Regions from separate parts of the Acidovorax sp. JHL-9 genome, predicted to be linked through region 3. Evidence: predicted binding sites of a transcription regulator. Region 3 holds the regulator's gene; each other region holds the start of a gene.

Region 1 (5,940 bases), on a different contig from region 3:
CACACCGGTCATGTCGATGCGGTTGATGGGCTGGGCCAGCAGGCAGACATGCACCACATCGGGGTGTGCAGCCAGGTGGTCCATCACCCGGCGTTCGAGTGCGCTGGCGGAGGCAAAGTCGAGTTCGGCATCCATGCGCAAGGCCAGCAGGTGCGGCGCCAGTGCCGGGAGCTGCCACAGGTGCCGGTCGCGCAGGCTGCCGTCGGGGTGCAGCCCCACTTCGATGATGCGCGGGTGCAGGCGCTGGTAGAGGAAATGGCTCAGGTTCATCAGCAGGCCCACCAGCACACCCCAGTACATGCGGGGGGCCGTGGCCAGCGTCAGGCCAAAAGTGATGCCGGAGATGACCGCCTCGACGCGGGAAATGCGCCACAGCCGCAGGAAGCTGGCGGGTTGGATCAGGCTGGTGACGGCTGTCACCACCACGGCTGCCAGCACCGATTGCGGCACATGGTAGAGCGCCGGGGTCAGCCACAGCAGCACCACCAGCACCAGCGCGATGGCAAACACGGTGGCCCAGCCGCTGCGGGCCCCGGCATACAGGTTGATGGCCGAGCGCGAGAACGAGGCGCTGGTGGCGAAACTACCGCACAGGCCACTGCTGATCTTGGCCAGACCTTGGCCGATCAGGTCCTGGTTCTCGTTCCAGCGCTCGCCCGAGCGCTGGCTGTCCACCTTGGCACTGGACGCCGTTTCCAGGAAGCTCACCAGCGTGACCACCAGCACCGGCATCACGAGGGCCGCAAAGCTGGACCAGGGCAGGGCGCCCGGCCAGTAAAGGCTGGGCAGGCCGGCAGGCAAGGCGCCCACCACTGCGCCGTCGGCCTCGGCGTAGCCCAGGACCCAGCTAAGGGCCCCGGCGGCCCCCAGCACCACGATCGCGGCCGGAAAGCCCGGACGCAGCCTGCGCGCCAGCATCAGCAGCACCAGGCTGCCCAGCCCGAAGGCAGCTGCGGTCAGGTCGAAGTGGCCCAGCGAGGGCGTCGTCCACAAGGCCCCCAGATCGGAGCGCAGACCTGTCAGCGCGCCGAGCTGAGACGACAGAATCAGCAGCGCCGCTGCCTGGGTGAAGCCGCTGAGCACCGGCGAGGTCACGAGGTTGAGCAGCCAGCCAAAGCGCGCCAGTCCCATCACCAGCTGCAGCAGGCCCGACAGAATCGCCATCCAGGCGGCCATGGCTACCCACTGCGCGCTGCCGGGCTCGGCCAGACCCGAGAGCGACGCGCCGATCAACAGGCTGGTGAGGGCCGTGGGCCCCACTCCCAGGCGCGTGGAGGCGCTGAACAGCACGGCCACCAGTGCCGGCACGAGGGAGGCATAGATGCCTGTTACCAGCGGCATGCCCGCCAGCGCGGCGTAGGCAACGCCCTGTGGCACCAGCATCAGGCCCACGGTCATGCCGGCCCAGAACTCCCCCCTGAGCAAGGCGCGGTCAGGGCGCGGCCAGGCCAGAAAAGGCAGCCAACGGGACAAAGGGTGAAGCGACATCCCCACTATTGTCGCCGTTGTGCGGGCTCGGCGCCTTGTGCGCCGCGCTGCGGGAGAGGGTGGCTGGCGATGTTGTCCTACAGTCCATTCGGCGCTTTCCGACCCTGGTGGGTGTGTGACTTGCCTACATTCACACCATCTTTAAGGAGTCGCACATGAATATCCGCCAATTTCCGCACAGCAACCCGCAACGCATCTGGACCCTTCTCGGTGCCAGTGCCCTGGCGTTTGGGCTGGCTGCCTGCAGCAAGCAGGAGGAACCCACCGTGGGACAAAAACTCGATTCCGCTGTCCAGAAAACCGAACAGGCAGCCGCAGAGGCGCAGACAAAGGCAGAAAGCGCACTCAAGAACGCGGAAACCAAGGTGGAGGAAGGCGCCGCCACGGTGCAGTCGGGCGCCCAGGAAATGGGCAGCGCCGCCATGGGTGCCGTGGATGACGCCACCATCACGGTGCAGGTGTCTGCCGGCCTGGCCAAGGACCCCGACCTGAGTGCATTCAAGATCGATGTGGACACCCGTGCCGGTGCCGTCACGCTCACAGGCCCCGCACCCAATGCAAGCGCCCGCGAGCGTGCTGAAACCATCACCAAAGGCGTCAAGGGTGTGCTATCGGTGACCAACAACCTCAAGGTCGCCAGCTGACATCCGGCATCCTGGGGGCGCCGCCGGGGATGCGCTTTGGCGCGGACGTTTGGCAGTCGGACGGTGTTGTCGCGCGCTACCATGCCAGGCATGAATGAAGATTCCGCTTTCGGCCCCGCCACCCGCATCGTCCACCATGCCTACACACCTCCCGCCGGGTTTGTTGCACCCCAGCCTGGCGTTTTCAAGGCCTCCACCGTCATTTTTCCCAATGTGGCGGCGATGCGGTCGCGCGAATGGAAAGACAAGAGCGGCTACACCTATGGCCTGCACGGCACGCCCACCACCTTCATCCTGGAAGAGCGCCTGTGCGCGCTGGAGGGCGGGCGGCAGTGCGTGCTGGTTCCCAGCGGCCTGGCGGCGATTGCCAACGTGGCGCTGGCCTTGCTCCGCCCCGGGGATGAAGTCCTGATTCCAGACAACGCCTACGGCCCCAGCAAGGATCTGGCCAACGGGGAGCTGGCCCGTTTCGGCATTCGCCACGTACTGTATGACCCCCTCGATCCTGCGGATCTGGCCGCGCGCATCACTTCGGCAACCCGGCTGGTGTGGCTGGAAGCACCCGGGTCGGTGACCATGGAGTTTCCCGATCTTTGCGAACAGGTGCGTATCTGCCGTGCCCGGGGGGTGATGTCGGCACTCGACAACACCTGGGGCGCCGGCCTGGCATTTGCGCCCTTCGATCTGGGCGGGGATGGCAGCGGCAACCTGGCGGTCGATGTATCGGTCCATGCGCTCACCAAATACCCCAGCGGCGGTGGCGATGTGCTGATGGGCAGTGTCATCACGCGCGACCTGGCCCTGCACATGAAAATCAAGCTCACCCACATGCGACTGGGCCTGGGCATTGCCGCCAACGACGCCGAAGCCGTGCTGCGCGCCTTGCCCAGCATCGGTTTGCGCTACCGCGCGCACGATGCGGCGGCACGCCAGCTGGCGCTGTGGATGCAGCAGCAGAGCGCTGTGGCCCAGGTGCTGCACCCGGCACTGCCCGGCGCGCCGGGACATGCCCACTGGCGGGCCCTGTGCGGCGCTGCCAACCATGGCGACGGCGCTGCGGCTGGCTTGTTCAGCGTGATGATCGATGCGCGCTACAGCCAGGCCCAGGTCGATGCGTTCTGCGACGGCCTGCGCCTGTTCAAGCTGGGCTACAGCTGGGGCGGCCCCATGAGCCTGGTGGTGCCCTACCAGCTGGCGTCCATGCGCCGCCGCCCTGTGCCGCACCTGCTGCCTGGCACGCTGGTGCGCTTTTCTGTGGGGCTGGAAGATGTGGCAGATCTCCGCCAGGATTTGCAGCAGGCCATGGCCCGGGCTTTCGGCGCGGTCTGATGGCCTGATGGCACGGTGGCGGCGCTGGGGTGGTAGTTTCCTCAGTGGCGCATGGCGGGCAGGTGGCTTAGGGTGTTGACATATATCAACGGGCGTTGCGCCCACCGACCCAGCCCGTCTCCGCAACTTGTTGCCATTACCGCCATGTCCGCACCTCCCGCCGCCCAAGTTTCACCTGCCACAGCCGTGGCGATCACGCTCCATCCGCTGCGCCTTGCCGATCCCTTCCACTGGTTGCGCAAGGGCATCCAGGATGTGGTGGCCGCGCCGGGCATTGCCCTTTTTTATGGCGCGTGCTTCTGGGGCATGGCGCTGGTGCTGGGCTGGGTGTTTCGCACGCGGCCCGAATACACCATGTCGCTGGCCAGCGGGTGCCTGCTGCTGGGGCCGTTTCTGGCGATGGGCCTGTATGACACCAGCCGGCGCCGCGAGGCGGGCCAATCGCCCGATCTGGGGCAATCCATCACCTGCTGGGACAGTCACATGGGCAGCATGGGCATGCTGGTGCTGGTGCTGGTGGTGCTGGAGCTGCTGTGGGGCCGCGCCTCACTGGTGGTGTTTGCCGTTTTCTTCAACACCGGCATGCCGTCCACCACCGGGGTGATGGCGGCCATTTTCAACCCCCAGAACTGGGGCTTTGTCGGCGTCTATCTGGCGGTGGGCGGTGCCTTTGCTGCGCTCGTTTTCTCGACGTCGGTGGTTTCCATTCCGATGATCCTGGACCGTGACACCGATGCGCTGACCGCGGGCATCACCAGCATGCGGGTGGTGCTGGAGAACGCCGCCGTCATGCTGCTGTGGGGGCTGTTGATCACGCTGATCGTGGCCGTGTCGCTGTGGTTGTGGGGCGCCGGCCTGCTGCTCGCTGGCCCGGTGCTGGGCCATGCCAGCTGGCATGCCTACCGCGCGGCGGTGTCTTCTGTGCCACGCGTGGCGGTTTGAGGCGCCCTGAGGGCAAACTGTTAAAGTGGACTCCTACTTCAGGAAGCAAATACCTTGGCAACACCCAACTACGGATACGAAAAGCGCCAGCGCGAGCTCGCCAAAAAGCAAAAAAAGGAAGACAAGCTCAAAGCCAAAAACCAGCGCAGGCCCGATGAGCCGCAACACGAACAGCCGGGCGGTGGGGCTGCAGCGTTGGCATCGCCCGCGCCCGCCGAACCGTCGGAGCCTGCCGGCCATTGATTTTTTCCACGGCTCTTAGAGCCTGTTGACGATCTCCCAGGGGTCGCGCAGCGGTCTTTGCGCGATGGGATGCAAGGCGCGGTGCGCAGTGGATAGCCCGGCTATCCACCAGCGCCGCAACGCCGCAGACCGCCCGCAAGGACCGCTGCCCCAAGGGTTGGAGCACAATCGGGCCGATGTACTTGGAGTGTTGGCGCCCCGGCTGCTTTCATGGGCACCAGCCCATGCGGCGCATCCGAAGCATCCACTCATCCCGATGGCGCTCCAACGCGATCCCCTGCGAGATCGTCAACAGGCTCTTAACGCAAGAGCTTCTGGAGTTCCGGCCACACGTTGGCCAGCATCTGTGGATGCGCCTCGGCGCGTGGGTGGATGCGGTCTGGCTGGAACAGCCGGGTAGGGTCGGGCCCATCGGCCACGCCCTTGAGGAAAAACGGCACCACACCCGCCTTGTGCGCCTTGGCTACCGCCGCAAAGGTGGACGCAAAACGGTTGGCGTAGTCGGTGCCGTAGTTGGGTGGCACCTGCATTCCCACCAGCAGTACCCTGGCTCCCGATTGCTGCGCTGTCTGCACCATCCACGACAGGTTTTCCTCGGTATTTTTCAGTGGCAGGCCCCGCAGGGCGTCATTGCCGCCGAGCTCGATCACCACCTGGCTGGGCTGGTGCTGTGCCAGCAGCGCCGCCAGGCGCGAACGCCCGCCGGAGGTGGTTTCTCCACTGACGCTGGCATTCACCACGGTGGCTGCGATCTTTTCCTGCGCCAGGCGCTTTTCCAGCAAAGCCACCCAGCCGGTGCCGTGCGCCAGACCGTATTCGGCGCTGAGCGAGTCACCGAGCACCAGGATGACCTTGGGCCGCGCCGAGGCCGCCTGTACCTTGCCGCCCGGCTGTGCCACGGCCACGGGGGTGCAAAGGCCCGCCAGTGCGCCGGCTGCTGCTGTCAGGATAAAGTGGCGTCGATGCAGATCGCAAATCACAATAAAAAGCCTTTCATGTCCGAAACCTCCCCCACGCCAGCCACACCCATTATTGCGGTCGAGCATGTATTCAAGTCGGTGACCGACTCCACCGGCACGCTGGACATTCTGCGGGATATCGATTTCCGCCTGGCGCCTGGGGAAACCGTGGCGATTGTCGGTGCGTCAGGCTCGGGCAAAAGCACCCTGCTGTCGATCATTGCGGGCCTTGACACCCCCACGCGCGGCACCGTGCGGCTCGATGGCCAGGATCTGTTTGCGCTGAGCGAAGACGGCCGCGCCGCGCTGCGGGCGCAAAAGGTGGGCTTCGTTTT
Region 2 (5,940 bases), on a different contig from region 3:
GCGCTGTGGGCAGGGGGACGCAGCCCTCGCTGCGGGGCGGCCCTTGCTTGGCTGCCCTGGCCTGGGCTGCGCCTGTTTCATGGGTCGCTGGCGGTGCAGGACACCGTGAAAATCAGCCCGGTGCCGGCCGGTCTGCGCCAAGCAGCTGTTCCATGGTCAGGGCGTCCTGGGGCCGCACCACACGCGCCAACTCTTGTCCATCGCGCAGCAGCACCAGCGTGGGCCAGAGCTTCACGCCGAAGCTGCGGCCCAGGCGCTGGCCGGGGCCGTCTTCCACCTTGATGTGGGCCACATCCGTCCGGTCGCGCAGGGCCTGCTCGATGAGGGGCTGGGCGCGCTGGCAGTGGCCGCACCAGGGGGTGCCGAATTCGAGCACGGTGGTGCCGGGCAGGCTGTCCACGTCGGCGCGGGTGGGGGGCTGGGCGAGGTGTTGGGCAGTATAGGGCATGGGTCACATCACTCCGTCGAACATCATCACATCCACCGTGTCGCCCACGGCCACGTTGCCCTGGTCGTGGTGCAGCACGATCAGGCCGTTGGCTTGCACCATGGAACTGAGTACGCCCGAACCCTGGTTGCCCGTGGTGCAGACCTGCAGCGTGCCGTCGGCAGCGGTGGTGACGGTGCCACGCTGGTATTCGGTGCGGCCGGCCTTCTTGCGGAGGACCTCGGTGCTCACGGCGCGCAGCAGCGGCGGGGCCGGGTGGGTGCCGCCCATCATGCGCAGCAGGGCGGGGCGCACAAAGGCCAGAAAGGTCACCATGACCGCCACGGGGTTGCCGGGCAGGCCGAAAAGCACGGCGCCGGTTGCGGCTTTGCCAGTATCGTTTTGATCGCCGTCAGCGCTTGCCGCATCTGCGCTGGCAATGCTTCCTACGGCCATGGGCCGGCCGGGGCGCATGGCGATGCGCCAGAAGGCCACGTCGCCGAGCTGCTTCATCATGGTGCGCGTGTGGTCGGCCTCGCCCACGCTCACGCCGCCACTGGTGATGATGGCGTCGGCCCGCTGCGCGGCATCGCGGAAGGCGGCCTCCAGCAGGGTGGGTTCGTCGCGCACCACGCCCAGGTCGATCACCTCCACGCCCAGCCGCGTGAGCAGGCCGAACACGGTGTAGCGGTTGCTGTCGTACACCGCGCCTTCGCGGGGCGGCTCGCCCAGGCTCAGGATTTCGTCGCCGGTGGAGAAATAGGCCACGCGCAGGCGCCGGTACACCACCACGGTTTTCAGCCCCAGACTGGCCACCAGCCCCAGCGCGGCAGGCGCCAGCAACGCTCCTTTGGAGAGCGCCACGCCGCCTTCCATGAGGTCTTCGCCCTTGAGGCGGCGGTTGTCGCCCAGGTGCAGCAGGTTGGCGGCAATGGTGATGTGGTCGCCATCGGCGGCGGTGGTGAACTCCTGCGGCACCACGGTGTCCAGGCCCGCGGGCATGATGGCGCCGGTCATGATCTTCAGGCATTCACCCGCACCCACGGTGCCGGCCCAGGCCTTGCCTGCCAGGGCCGTGCCCACCACGCGCAGCGTGAGCGGCTGGCCCGCCACCAGTTGCGCACCGGCAAAGGCGTAGCCGTCCATGGCCGAGTTGTCGTGGGGCGGCACGCTCAGTGGCGAGACCACGTCGCGCGCCAGCACGCGGCCCAGGGCCTCGAAAATGCCGATCTCTTCGGTGTCCGTGACCGGCTGCGCCAGCCGTTCCAGAAAGGCCGACACCTGGTCGGCGCGGAGTGCCTGGGGGTCATAGCCCTGCAGTTCGGCGGCAATCTGTGCAATGGTTTTCATGGGGGCGTTCGCGCAGGGCGGGTGGGGGTGCAACCGGTGCACGCGGTCAGGGAGTACCGGCGCTTTCGAGGCGGTGCAGCTCGTCCAGCGTGTTGGCGTTGAAGAAGGCCAGCGGGTCGTCGCCCGGCTGGTCGAAGGGCACCACCACATGCGGGTGTTGCGCGGTCCAGGCGTCGATCTTGCGGCCACCGGCCTGGGTGAAGGCGACCAGGCTTTCGAGCAGGTCCACACGCAGCAGGCAGAACACGGGCTGGGTGCGCACGGCGGTGCCGCCCGCGCCATCGTCCTCGGGGGCGGCGGCCATGGCGATGTCGGCCCCTTGGGCGTCCGCAGCGGCCGCCAGCCGTGCGGCCAGGTCCAGCGGAAACAGCGGCGTGTCGCAGGGCACGGTGAGCAGCCACGGGGTTTCGCAGCGCTCCAGCCCGGTCAGAAAGCCCGCCAGCGGGCCGGCATAGTCGGCAATCACGTCGGGCCATACGGGGGCGCCAAAGGCCTCGTAGGCGGCCAGGTTGCGGTTGGCGTTGACCATGGTGGCGCCCACCTGCATCTGCAGGCGCATCAGCGTGTGCAGCGCCAGCGGCAGGCCGCGAAAATTCTGCAGGCCTTTGTCGACGCCGCCCATGCGGGAGCCTCGGCCCCCGGCCAGGACCAGGCCGGTGATGTCTTGGGTGTCAATCATGGATGCTCTTCAAAAGAATGCGGGCCGGAATTTCCCGCGGCCTTGGAGGCTGTGCTCTGCAGGCCAGGGCAGCCGGGCAAGGGCCGCCCCGCAGCGAGTGCTGCGTTCCCCTTCCCGCATCGCGTAGCGGTGCGAGAGAAGGGGGAAGCGACGCAGTCGTTCAGGGGGGTGTGCGAGGTCATCCGCCGATATAGCTCATTTCCACCCGGCGCGCGCCCTGCGTGGTGTCGGCCGGCAGGCTGCTGCGCAGCTCCGAATAGCGGTCGGCGCGCTGCTGCCAGATGGGCGCGATGGCCGATGCGATGGCCTCGTCGCTGGCGCCGCCGCGCAGCAGGCTGCGCAGGTCGTAGCCCTGGCTGGCAAACAGGCACAGGTACAGCCGGCCTTCGGTCGAAAGCCGCGCGCGGTTGCAGTCGCCGCAGAAGGCCTGGGTCACGCTGCTGATCACGCCCACTTCGCCCAGGGCCGGGTCGTGCTGGCCTGCAGCGTTGGCGTAGCCCCAGCGCTCGGCGGTTTCGCCGGGGCTGGTGGGGCTGAGCGGCACCAGCGGCAGCTCGGCGCGCAGGCGGGCTATCAGTTCGGCCGACGGCAGCACCTCGTCCATGCGCCAGCCGTTGGTGGCGCCCACGTCCATGTATTCGATGAAGCGCAGCGTGGTGCCCGTGCCGCGAAAGTGGCGCGCCATGGGCAGGATTTCGTGGTCATTGGTGCCGCGCTTGACCACCATGTTCACCTTGATCTGCGACAGCCCCGCCGCGTGCGCCGCCTCGATGCCGGCCAGCACATCGGCCACCGGAAAATCCACATCGTTCATGCGGCGGAACACTGCGTCGTCCAGACCGTCGAGGCTCACGGTGACGCGGTTCAGTCCCGCCGCCTTGAGAGCCCGCGCCTTGCGGGCCAGCAGCGAGCCGTTGGTGGTGAGGGTGAGGTCGGGCGCGGTGCCGTCCACCGTGCGCAGCCGGGCCAGCTGGGCCACCAGTTCTTCGAGGTTCTTGCGCAGCAGCGGCTCGCCCCCGGTCAGGCGGATCTTGCGCACGCCGTGGGCCAGAAACAGCCGCGCCAGCCGCGCGATCTCCTCAAAGCTCAACAGGGCGTTGTGCGGCAGGTAGGCATGGTCCTTGTCGAACACTTCCTTGGGCATGCAGTAGTTGCAGCGGAAGTTGCAGCGGTCGGTCACGCTGATGCGCAGGTCGCGCAGGGGGCGGCCCCGGGTGTCGGTCAGCAGGCCGGTGGGAGCGGCGGCCTGCGCGGGCACCCTGGCCGCCAGAGCGGCGATGCGTTGGTCCACCAGAGGAATCACACGTTCAGACATGGGGCGATTCTGCCGTATCGGCCGCGCCATCGAGGGCATGCCCCTGCTGGCAAGGTTGACTGGGGTCAATGGAGCGGGTCAACGCGGGTTCGTCCCGCCAATGTCCGGCGAATGGCAGTTGCTTGACATGGCGCAGGGGGCGCATGTGGTGCGTCACAACAATCGCAGCACACAAAGTTTCAAGGAAATGACATGACGAATGCGAGCTCGATGGCACAAGCGCTTGCCTGCCAGCGCCGGGTGGCCGTGCAGTGGGTGGCGGCAGGCATCCTGCTGCCCACCTGGGCCGGCGGGGCCCAGGCGCAAATGGCACTGTCGGGGGCCATCAACCACGCGGGATGGTTTCGGGCACTGTCGCAGCGCATGGCCAAGGCGTATTGCCAGCAGTATTTGCAGGTGCTGCCCGAGGCTGCCAGGGACGTGCTGGGCCATGCGCGCACAAGGGTGCAGCAGGGATCTGGCGAGCTGGCGCGTGGGTTGCAGTCGGGCCAGTGGCCTGCCGAAGTGGCGCGGCAGCTGGACGAAGTGCAAAAGCAGTTTGCACTGCTCGACCAGTTGACAGCGGCGCCCACGTCGCGGGCGGCCGTGGCGGCGGTGTCCGAGCAGTCCGACCGCACGCTGCTGGTGGCCCAGGCGGTGACCGAGTCCATCGAAAAGATGGCACGGGTGGCCAGTGCGCGGCTGGTGAACCTGGCCGGGCGCCAGCGCATGCTGTCGCAGCGCCTGGCCAAGAACTATTTTCTGGTGGCCGCCAAGGCGGACACCAAGCTGGTGCACGCGCAACTGGCGGCAGACGCCGCCGATTTCCGGCAGGCCATGCAGACCCTGACGGCTGCACCGGTCTCCACGCCCGCCATTCGTGGCGAGCTGGAGCTGGCGGCCCCGCAGTGGGTGTTTTTTGAGGCGGCCCTGCGCCGGCCCGCCGACGAGCAGGGGCTGAGCGTGGTGGCCACCACCAGCGAACGCCTGCTGAGCGTGATGGACCGGCTCACCGGCCTGTACGAAGCCGCCTTGCGCGAGGTGCTGTAGCCAGGGGCTTGCCGGCAGCGCCGTCCGGGGGGCTGTGGTGTGCCGCTACACGCAGCGTGCCCCATCCACCTCGATGCACACGCCGCTGATGAAGGCGGCCTCGTCGCTGGCCAGGTACAGCGCGGCGTTGGCCACGTCGAGCGCCGAGGAAAAGCGGCCCAGCGGAATGGTGGCCAGGAATTTCGCGCGGCGCGCTTCGTCCACCGGGCCACCTGCAAACTCGGCGGCCAGGCCCGTGTCGGGGTTGAACACGGGGTTGATGCAGTTCACGCGGATGTTGTCGGGGCCCAGCTCGGCCGCCATCGACTTGCTGGTGGTGATGACGGCGCCCTTGGAGCCGTTGTACCAGGTCAGGCCCGGGCGGGGGCGCAGGCCCGCCGTGGAAGCAATGTTGATGAAACTGCCGCCGCCGCCCAGGCGCATCGCGGGCACGGCGTGGATGGCCGAGAGGTAGATGCTCTTGACGTTGATGGCATAGACCTTCTCGAACTCGTCCTCGCTCACTTCCAGCATGGGGCGGTTGCGGTGCGTCCAGCCGGCGTTGTTGACCACCACGTCCAGCCGGCCATGCAGGCGCACGGCCTCGTCGATCAGGGCCTTGACCTCGGCAGACTTCGTCACGTCGGCCTGGAAGAAGGCCGCTGTGCCGCCTGCCGCGATGATCTCGGTCACTACGCGCTGGCCACCGGCCTCGTTGATGTCGTTGACGATGACCTTGCCCCCTTCAGCGGCCAGGCGCTTGGCAATGCCTTCGCCAATGCCGTTGCCGGCGCCGGTGACGATGATGGATTTGTGCTGCACGCGCATGGTGTTGTCTCCTTGTTTTATAGATTTGATCGCTGCTTGCGCTTTAGGGGTAGGCGCTAGCGCCTGTTTTTATTCATATTTTTCCCCCGCTACGCGGGCTAGGGCTGCAGCGCGGCGAGGGCGTCGCCGGCCGCTGGTGGCGGGCCCACCGGCACCGTCAGGCCGTCCGGGCCGCGGCGGTAGAACTGCGGAAAATATTCCTTCACGCCGTTGCCGTTGAAGTCCCAGCCGGTGCACTGGCCCAGATGGCGGGGCGGTTCGTCGGCATTGGCGGCAGCAAACACCGCGGGCACCGACTGGAATGCCGCCGTGGCCAGGTTGAACAGCAGCTCG
Region 3 (5,940 bases):
GCGAGCCGCGCGGGCCCAGGGTCAAGACGGTGGACTACAAGGCCAAGGGCCTGGGCGAATGCATCGACTGCACCCTGTGTGTACAAGTGTGTCCCGTGGGCATCGACATCCGCAAGGGTTTGCAATATGAATGCATTGGCTGCGGTCTTTGCGTGGATGCCTGCAATACCGTGATGGACAAGATGCATTACCCCAGAGGCTTGATAAGGTATTCGACCCAGAATGGTGTTCTGCATCGCTGGAGCCAGTCGCAAATCTTGCGCCATGTCTTGCGCCCTCGCGTGCTCATCTACACCGCGGTTCTGGTGGCTTTGTGTGTGGGCATGCTGGCCAGCCTGAGCACGCGCACCCCCCTGAAGGTGGACATCGTGCGTGACCGTGCCGCCTTGTCCCGCATTGTTGCGGGGGGCAAGCTTGAAAATGTCTATCGACTGCAGATCATGAATGCCACAGAGGCCGCACAGCGCTACCGCATTACTGCGAGCGGGCTGGATGGCTTGGAAGTGGCTTCGGAGCAGGAGGTGGACATTGGTGCTGCAGAATCCCGTTGGGTCGCGGTGCGACTGCAGATACCGTATGGATCTGCGGCCCCTGGTTCCCATGCGATTCATTTCGATATATCTGCACTGGAAAGCGGCGGCAAAGTGACTGAGAAATCCATATTCCTGGTGCCACGCTGAGTCAATTGAGTGAAGGTCACGCTGTGCGCTGCATGGCGTCTTGTGGCCTGTATGCTGATACCTGAGGAGCTTCCATGCCAACCAGCCCCGTTATTACTCCCGGACCCCAGCCATGGTGGAAGTTTGGGCATGTCTGGCTGGTGATTGCCGGACCGGTCATTGTGGTGATCGCCGGCTTCATTACGCTGTGGCTTGCCGTGAGTCGGCCGGACCCCGTCGTCGAGGAGGACTATTACCGCAAAGGGATTGAGATCAACCAGACGCTGGCACAGCCAGAGAAAAGTTTGGCCCCTGCGCTCAAGGGCCGCAACCATGCGGCGACACCTGCCGTAGATCAGCCTCGCTGAACGAGAGTCCCAACTGGTCGCATACAAACGCTCCCCGCAACCCCGAGGAAACACACGATGTGGACACAACGCCTGATGTGGATTGCATGGCCCGCTTTTCTGGTGGCCGGGATCCTGGAAATGCTGGTTTTCGCCATGGTGGATCCACAGGATCTTCATTGGCTCGGTCAACCATTGACGCTGTCCCGCCAGGGGGTCTATACCCTTGCGTTCTTTGCGTTCTGGATCATTACCATGGCTGCCAGCGCGCTGACAACGCTGCTCTCCATGTCACCCTTTGAACTCAACCGCTGCCCCGTGCCTCCGGATGCCCGACCGGACGATTGCCACAAGGCATCGTCATGCCCGTGACGGCCCATACCTGAACAGCGATCAGTGACAAGCCTGCTGGTTGTTGACAATACGCTTGAGTGCCTCGGTGTCCAGAATGCGGACATGGCGCTGTTTGACTTCTACCGTGCCATCTTCCACAAACTTCGAGAACGTGCGGCTGACTGTCTCCAGCTTGAGTCCAAGGTAACTGCCGATTTCTTCCCGTGTCATTCGCAATACCAGTTCGGACTGCGAGAACCCGCGGGCATGCAGGCGTTGCACCAGGTTGAGCAGGAACGCGGCCAGGCGCTCTTCTGCGCGCATGCTGCCCAGCAAAAGCATCACACCGTGTTCACGAACGATTTCCCGGCTCATGATCTTGTGAACGTGGTGTTGCAACGCCGTGACTTCGCGCGATAGTTCTTCGATGCGATCAAAGGGCATGACACACACTTCGGCATCTTCGAGGGCGACTGCATCACAGGTGTGATGGTCGTTGACGATGCCATCGAGTCCAATGATTTCACCCGCCATCTGAAAGCCTGTGACCTGGTCGCGCCCATCTTCGGTAGCGACGCAGGTCTTGAAAAAACCAGTGCGAATGGCATAGAGAGAAGTGAACGACTCTCCATTGCGAAAGAGCGTACCTCCCCGCTTGATTTTTCGCCGCACTGCCACGATATCGTCAATGCGTTGCAACTGCTGCTCGTTCAGGCCTACGGGCATGCACAGTTCTCGCAGGTTACAGTTGGAGCAGGCGACTTTGATGGTTTGCGGGTTCATGGGCACTGGGACCTGGACAGGTCAGGGTAATTGGCTTGTATCTGCTGGGACTCCATTGTCCCGTGGTGCACGCGTGGCGGCTGACTTGAATCAAATTGTCCCCCCTGTACCCATTCGTCTTCTTGATTAAGGTCAAGGACGTGGGCCAAAGGGTACGGCACAGTACCGATGCACGCAAGGATATTTTCCCATGACCGCTGTTACCCCAGAACTTCTGCGCCGTTTTGACATTCCAGGACCGCGCTATACCTCCTACCCCACGGCTGACCGGTTTGTGGAGGCTTTTGGGCAAGAGGACTATGTGTTGGCACTGTCACAGCGCCGGCTTGGTGCTACGGCCATGGCACTGCCGTTGTCGCTGTATGTCCACATTCCGTTTTGCGAATCGTTGTGCTACTACTGTGCCTGCAACAAGATCATCACCAAGCACCATGACCGTGCCGACGTGTATTTGCGCTACCTCAGCCGCGAGATTGATCTGCACACGGCCCACTGCGGCACCGGACAGGTGGTCAGCCAGTTGCACCTCGGGGGCGGCACGCCGACCTTCCTTTCGGACGACGGGCTGCGCCAGCTCATGGCAACGCTGCGGCGCAGTTTCACCTTTGCGCCGGGTGGTGAGTATTCCATCGAGGTGGATCCTCGCACGGTCACTTCGGAGCGGCTGGCGGTGCTGGCGGAGCTCGGCTTCAATCGATTGAGCTTCGGGGTGCAGGATTTTGATGCCGAGGTTCAGAAGGCCGTGCACCGCATTCAGCCCGCAGAGCAGGTGTTTGCATTGGTGGAAGCGTCTCGTGCGCTGGGCTTTGAGTCGGTCAATGTGGATTTGATTTACGGGCTGCCGCGCCAGACACCCGAGTCGTTTGATCGCACGCTGGCACAGGTGGCCCAGTTGCGCCCCGACCGAATCGCTTTGTATGCCTACGCCCATTTGCCCGATCGTTTCAAGCCGCAGCGGCGCATCATCTCGACAGAATTGCCCGCTGCATCCGCCAAGGTGACCATGCTTTCGCGTTCGCTGGACGCGTTCATTGATGCCGGTTACGTCTATGTAGGCATGGACCACTTTGCCTTGCCTACGGATGCGTTGGCGGTTGCCAAGCGGCAGGGGCGCCTGCACCGCAATTTTCAGGGCTACAGCACCCAGCCCGACTGCGATCTCATCGCCCTGGGCGTATCCGCGATCGGCCGGGTGGGCGCGACCTACAGCCAGAACGCCAAGTCGCTGGAGGAGTACTACGACCATCTGGATCAGGGGCGGCTGCCCGTGGTGCGGGGGTTGGCGCTGAATCGTGATGACCTGGTGCGCAGGGCCGTCATCATGGCGCTGATGTGCCAGGGCGAGGTGTTGTTTGAGCCCATGGATCAAGCTTGGCTCATTGATTTTCGGAAGTATTTCGCGCCGGAACTGGAGCAGTTGGAGTCCATGACCGAGCAGGGACTCGTTACGTTGACTGCCGAGGGTGTCAAGGTAACGCCCATGGGCTGGTTCTTTGTGCGCGGCATTGCCATGGTGTTTGACCGCTATTTGCAGGCTGACCGCAATCGGGCCCGGTTTTCGCGCATCATCTGATACCCATCATTCGAGCTGTGCCCCGGTCTTCATGCTTGCACCCCTTGCCGTAACGGCTTTGCTCATGGGGCTCGCTGGCGGGCCCCATTGCTTGGCCATGTGCTCCGCGCCTTGCGGTGCGATCATCGGCCAAGGGGTGGCGCGCTCGCAAGCGGGCAGTCCCGTCTCTCAGCCGGTTCAGTGGTTTCCCAAAGATGGAACCGCTCGCCGGCTGTTCGCATTTCACTTCGGGCGCCTGGCGGGCTATGCCGGGGGGGGCGCCCTGGCAGCGCTGGCCATGGACAGTCTGGCATGGGTGACCCGGCAAACCATGGCCTTGAGTCCGGTATGGACGCTGATGCACGTGGCGGTCATGGCCTGGGGTTTGATGATGATGGTGCAGGCGCGACAGCCTGCGTGGGTAGAGCAGGCAGGGCGTGCAGCCTGGCGCCGCGTGCAACCCCTTGTCCGCGCGCCGGGTGGACTGCTGGTGGCGGGCGGGCTTTGGGCACTCATGCCATGCGGATTGCTTTATTCGGCCCTGCTGGTGGCAGCGCTCAGCGGCAGCGTGTTGCAGGGCGCTGTCACCATGGTGTTTTTTGGCGTGGGGAGTGGGTTGTGGCTGGTGGGCGCGCCCTGGCTGTGGGGGCGGCTGCGTTCACGCATCAACGCGGTGCGAGCCAGTTGGGGAACCCGGCTGGCGGGTGCGCTGCTGGTCGGGGTGGCGGGGTGGGCATTGTGGATGGATCTGGTTTACAAACCCTCTCTCTGGTGCAGATAACTTCAGCGGGAAATACCTTGGGGTCACTCTGGCGGGTGGCGTCACGCCAGAACTTCATCATTGGGATTGCGGGGCACAATGGCCTGGGCGGCGGCGATAATCCTTGCAGCCAAGGGTGGTGCGCATGTCTCCATGTTTCTCCATGCATGCCGTGAAACTCCGTGAATTCCTTCCTCCTTATTGATACCGGCCCGCTTCGCATCGGCATGTATGTTCAGCCCGACGTGGGCTGGATGCACCACCCATTCAACGACCGTTATGCCAACGTCGTGTCGGTCGATTCGGCCAGACCGCTGAGGCCCAAGGTCATCGTTCATGATGCCCGGGTGCCCAAGGACGAAGCCCCCGTGCTGGACCTGGAGGCGATGCCCGAGCGGGCTATACGGCGTAGCCTGAAGCCTGCGCAGTTGCCGCGCGATGCGCTTGGCTATCTGTCTCCGCGCAAGCGGATCTGCCATTTTTTTGCGCGCGCTGTAGATCCTGGTCCTGACGAGGTGCACGCATGAACCCGCTACCACCGCAGTCTTGGCTGGACGGCCTGCAGGAAGCGGTGTGGCTCGTGGATGCCGGCAGTTTGTGCATCGTCCAGTCGAACCAGGCGGCTGAGCGACTGGTGGGCATGTCCGGGGAGGACATGGTCGGCAAGGCGGTGACAAGCCTGGCGGCAACACCCCAGGACTGTGCATTCTGGTCCGAGCCATTGGCCACTCTTGCGAAGGGCATCCACTCCCACACCTGCGTATGGCGGGCCGATGGCGTCCTGGTTCCGGTCGATCGGCGTGTGACCTGTCTACAGCACGACGGCGCTCCAGCGGTTTTGATGCTGACGATGCTGGACCGCAGTGCCCAGGAGGCTAGCCAGCAGGAACTCGAGGCCCTGCCGTCCGAGTTGCGCTCCACCCTGGATTCCGCAGCCGATGGCATGCTGGTATGTGGGCTTGACGGACGTGTGCGCGCCTTCAACCAGCGGCTGGTGCACATCTGGAGCATCCCCCGCGAACTGCTGTTGCAGCGCAATGACACGGCGGTGCATGACCACCTGGCCTCCCGGGTGGTGGATCGCAAGCACTACCAGGAACGTCTGAGTGCCATTGAGCGCGATCCGCTGCTTGAGAGTACCGACATCTTCCAGTTGCACGGCGGCATGACGGTGGAGCGTCGCGTTGTTCCGCAGCTTCACCAGGGCCACCCCGTGGGGCGCGTTTATTCTTTTCGGGATATCACCCGGCAGGCCGAAGCGCAGGCCAGCTTGCGCCTGGCGGCGCGGGTTTTCGATTCCAGCCTGGATGCCATTTTCATTGCAGACAGCAGGCACCATCTGATGCGCATGAACCCGGGTTGCGAGCGATTGCTGGGCCCTTGCGCAGCCGCTTTGGAGGGGTCCATGGCCGCGTCTCTGTTCGGCAGTGGTTCGGACGCCTCCTTCATGGAGCAGGTGCAGGCGGGATGGGAAAGCGATGGTTTCTGGGAGGGTGAGCTCTGGCT

What was found. Region 3 encodes FNR, which switches genes on or off when oxygen is low (the NO sensors DNR and NnrR bind a similar motif). Its sites were predicted from a motif close to TTGATNNNNATCAA; they were not measured.
Region 1: K225_RS0103435 (DUF2189 domain-containing protein) is a predicted target of FNR. The motif match lies at 3,537-3,550, and genes of this name have one in related genera.
Region 2: K225_RS0112695 (type IV pili methyl-accepting chemotaxis transducer N-terminal domain-containing protein) is a predicted target of FNR. The motif match lies at 3,827-3,840, and genes of this name have one in related genera.

What each region holds. Positions count from the first base shown of each region.
Region 1 is NZ_AUEX01000003.1:114,143-120,082, reverse strand. It holds gene K225_RS0103450 (SulP family inorganic anion transporter) at 1-1,488, opposite strand, end outside; gene K225_RS0103445 (BON domain-containing protein) at 1,644-2,132, shown strand; gene K225_RS0103440 (PLP-dependent transferase) at 2,214-3,461, shown strand; gene K225_RS0103435 (DUF2189 domain-containing protein) at 3,606-4,403, shown strand; gene K225_RS0103430 (hypothetical protein) at 4,458-4,646, shown strand; gene K225_RS0103425 (arylesterase) at 4,946-5,626, opposite strand; gene K225_RS0103420 (ABC transporter ATP-binding protein) at 5,642-5,940, shown strand, end outside.
Region 2 is NZ_AUEX01000018.1:24,618-30,557, reverse strand. It holds gene K225_RS0112715 (thioredoxin family protein) at 113-448, opposite strand; gene glp (gephyrin-like molybdotransferase Glp) at 452-1,777, opposite strand; gene mobA (molybdenum cofactor guanylyltransferase MobA) at 1,824-2,456, opposite strand; gene moaA (GTP 3',8-cyclase MoaA) at 2,635-3,771, opposite strand; gene K225_RS0112695 (type IV pili methyl-accepting chemotaxis transducer N-terminal domain-containing protein) at 3,964-4,800, shown strand; gene K225_RS0112690 (SDR family oxidoreductase) at 4,846-5,607, opposite strand; gene K225_RS20770 (DUF2889 domain-containing protein) at 5,706-5,940, opposite strand, start outside.
Region 3 is NZ_AUEX01000008.1:54,421-60,360, reverse strand. It holds gene ccoG (cytochrome c oxidase accessory protein CcoG) at 1-680, shown strand, start outside; gene K225_RS0106645 (FixH family protein) at 755-1,027, shown strand; gene K225_RS0106640 (hypothetical protein) at 1,085-1,378, shown strand; gene fnr (fumarate/nitrate reduction transcriptional regulator Fnr) at 1,400-2,122, opposite strand; gene hemN (oxygen-independent coproporphyrinogen III oxidase) at 2,313-3,695, shown strand; gene K225_RS0106625 (sulfite exporter TauE/SafE family protein) at 3,727-4,455, shown strand; partial or broken gene K225_RS0106620 (phosphohydrolase) at 4,704-4,961, shown strand; gene K225_RS0106615 (bifunctional diguanylate cyclase/phosphodiesterase) at 4,958-5,940, shown strand, end outside.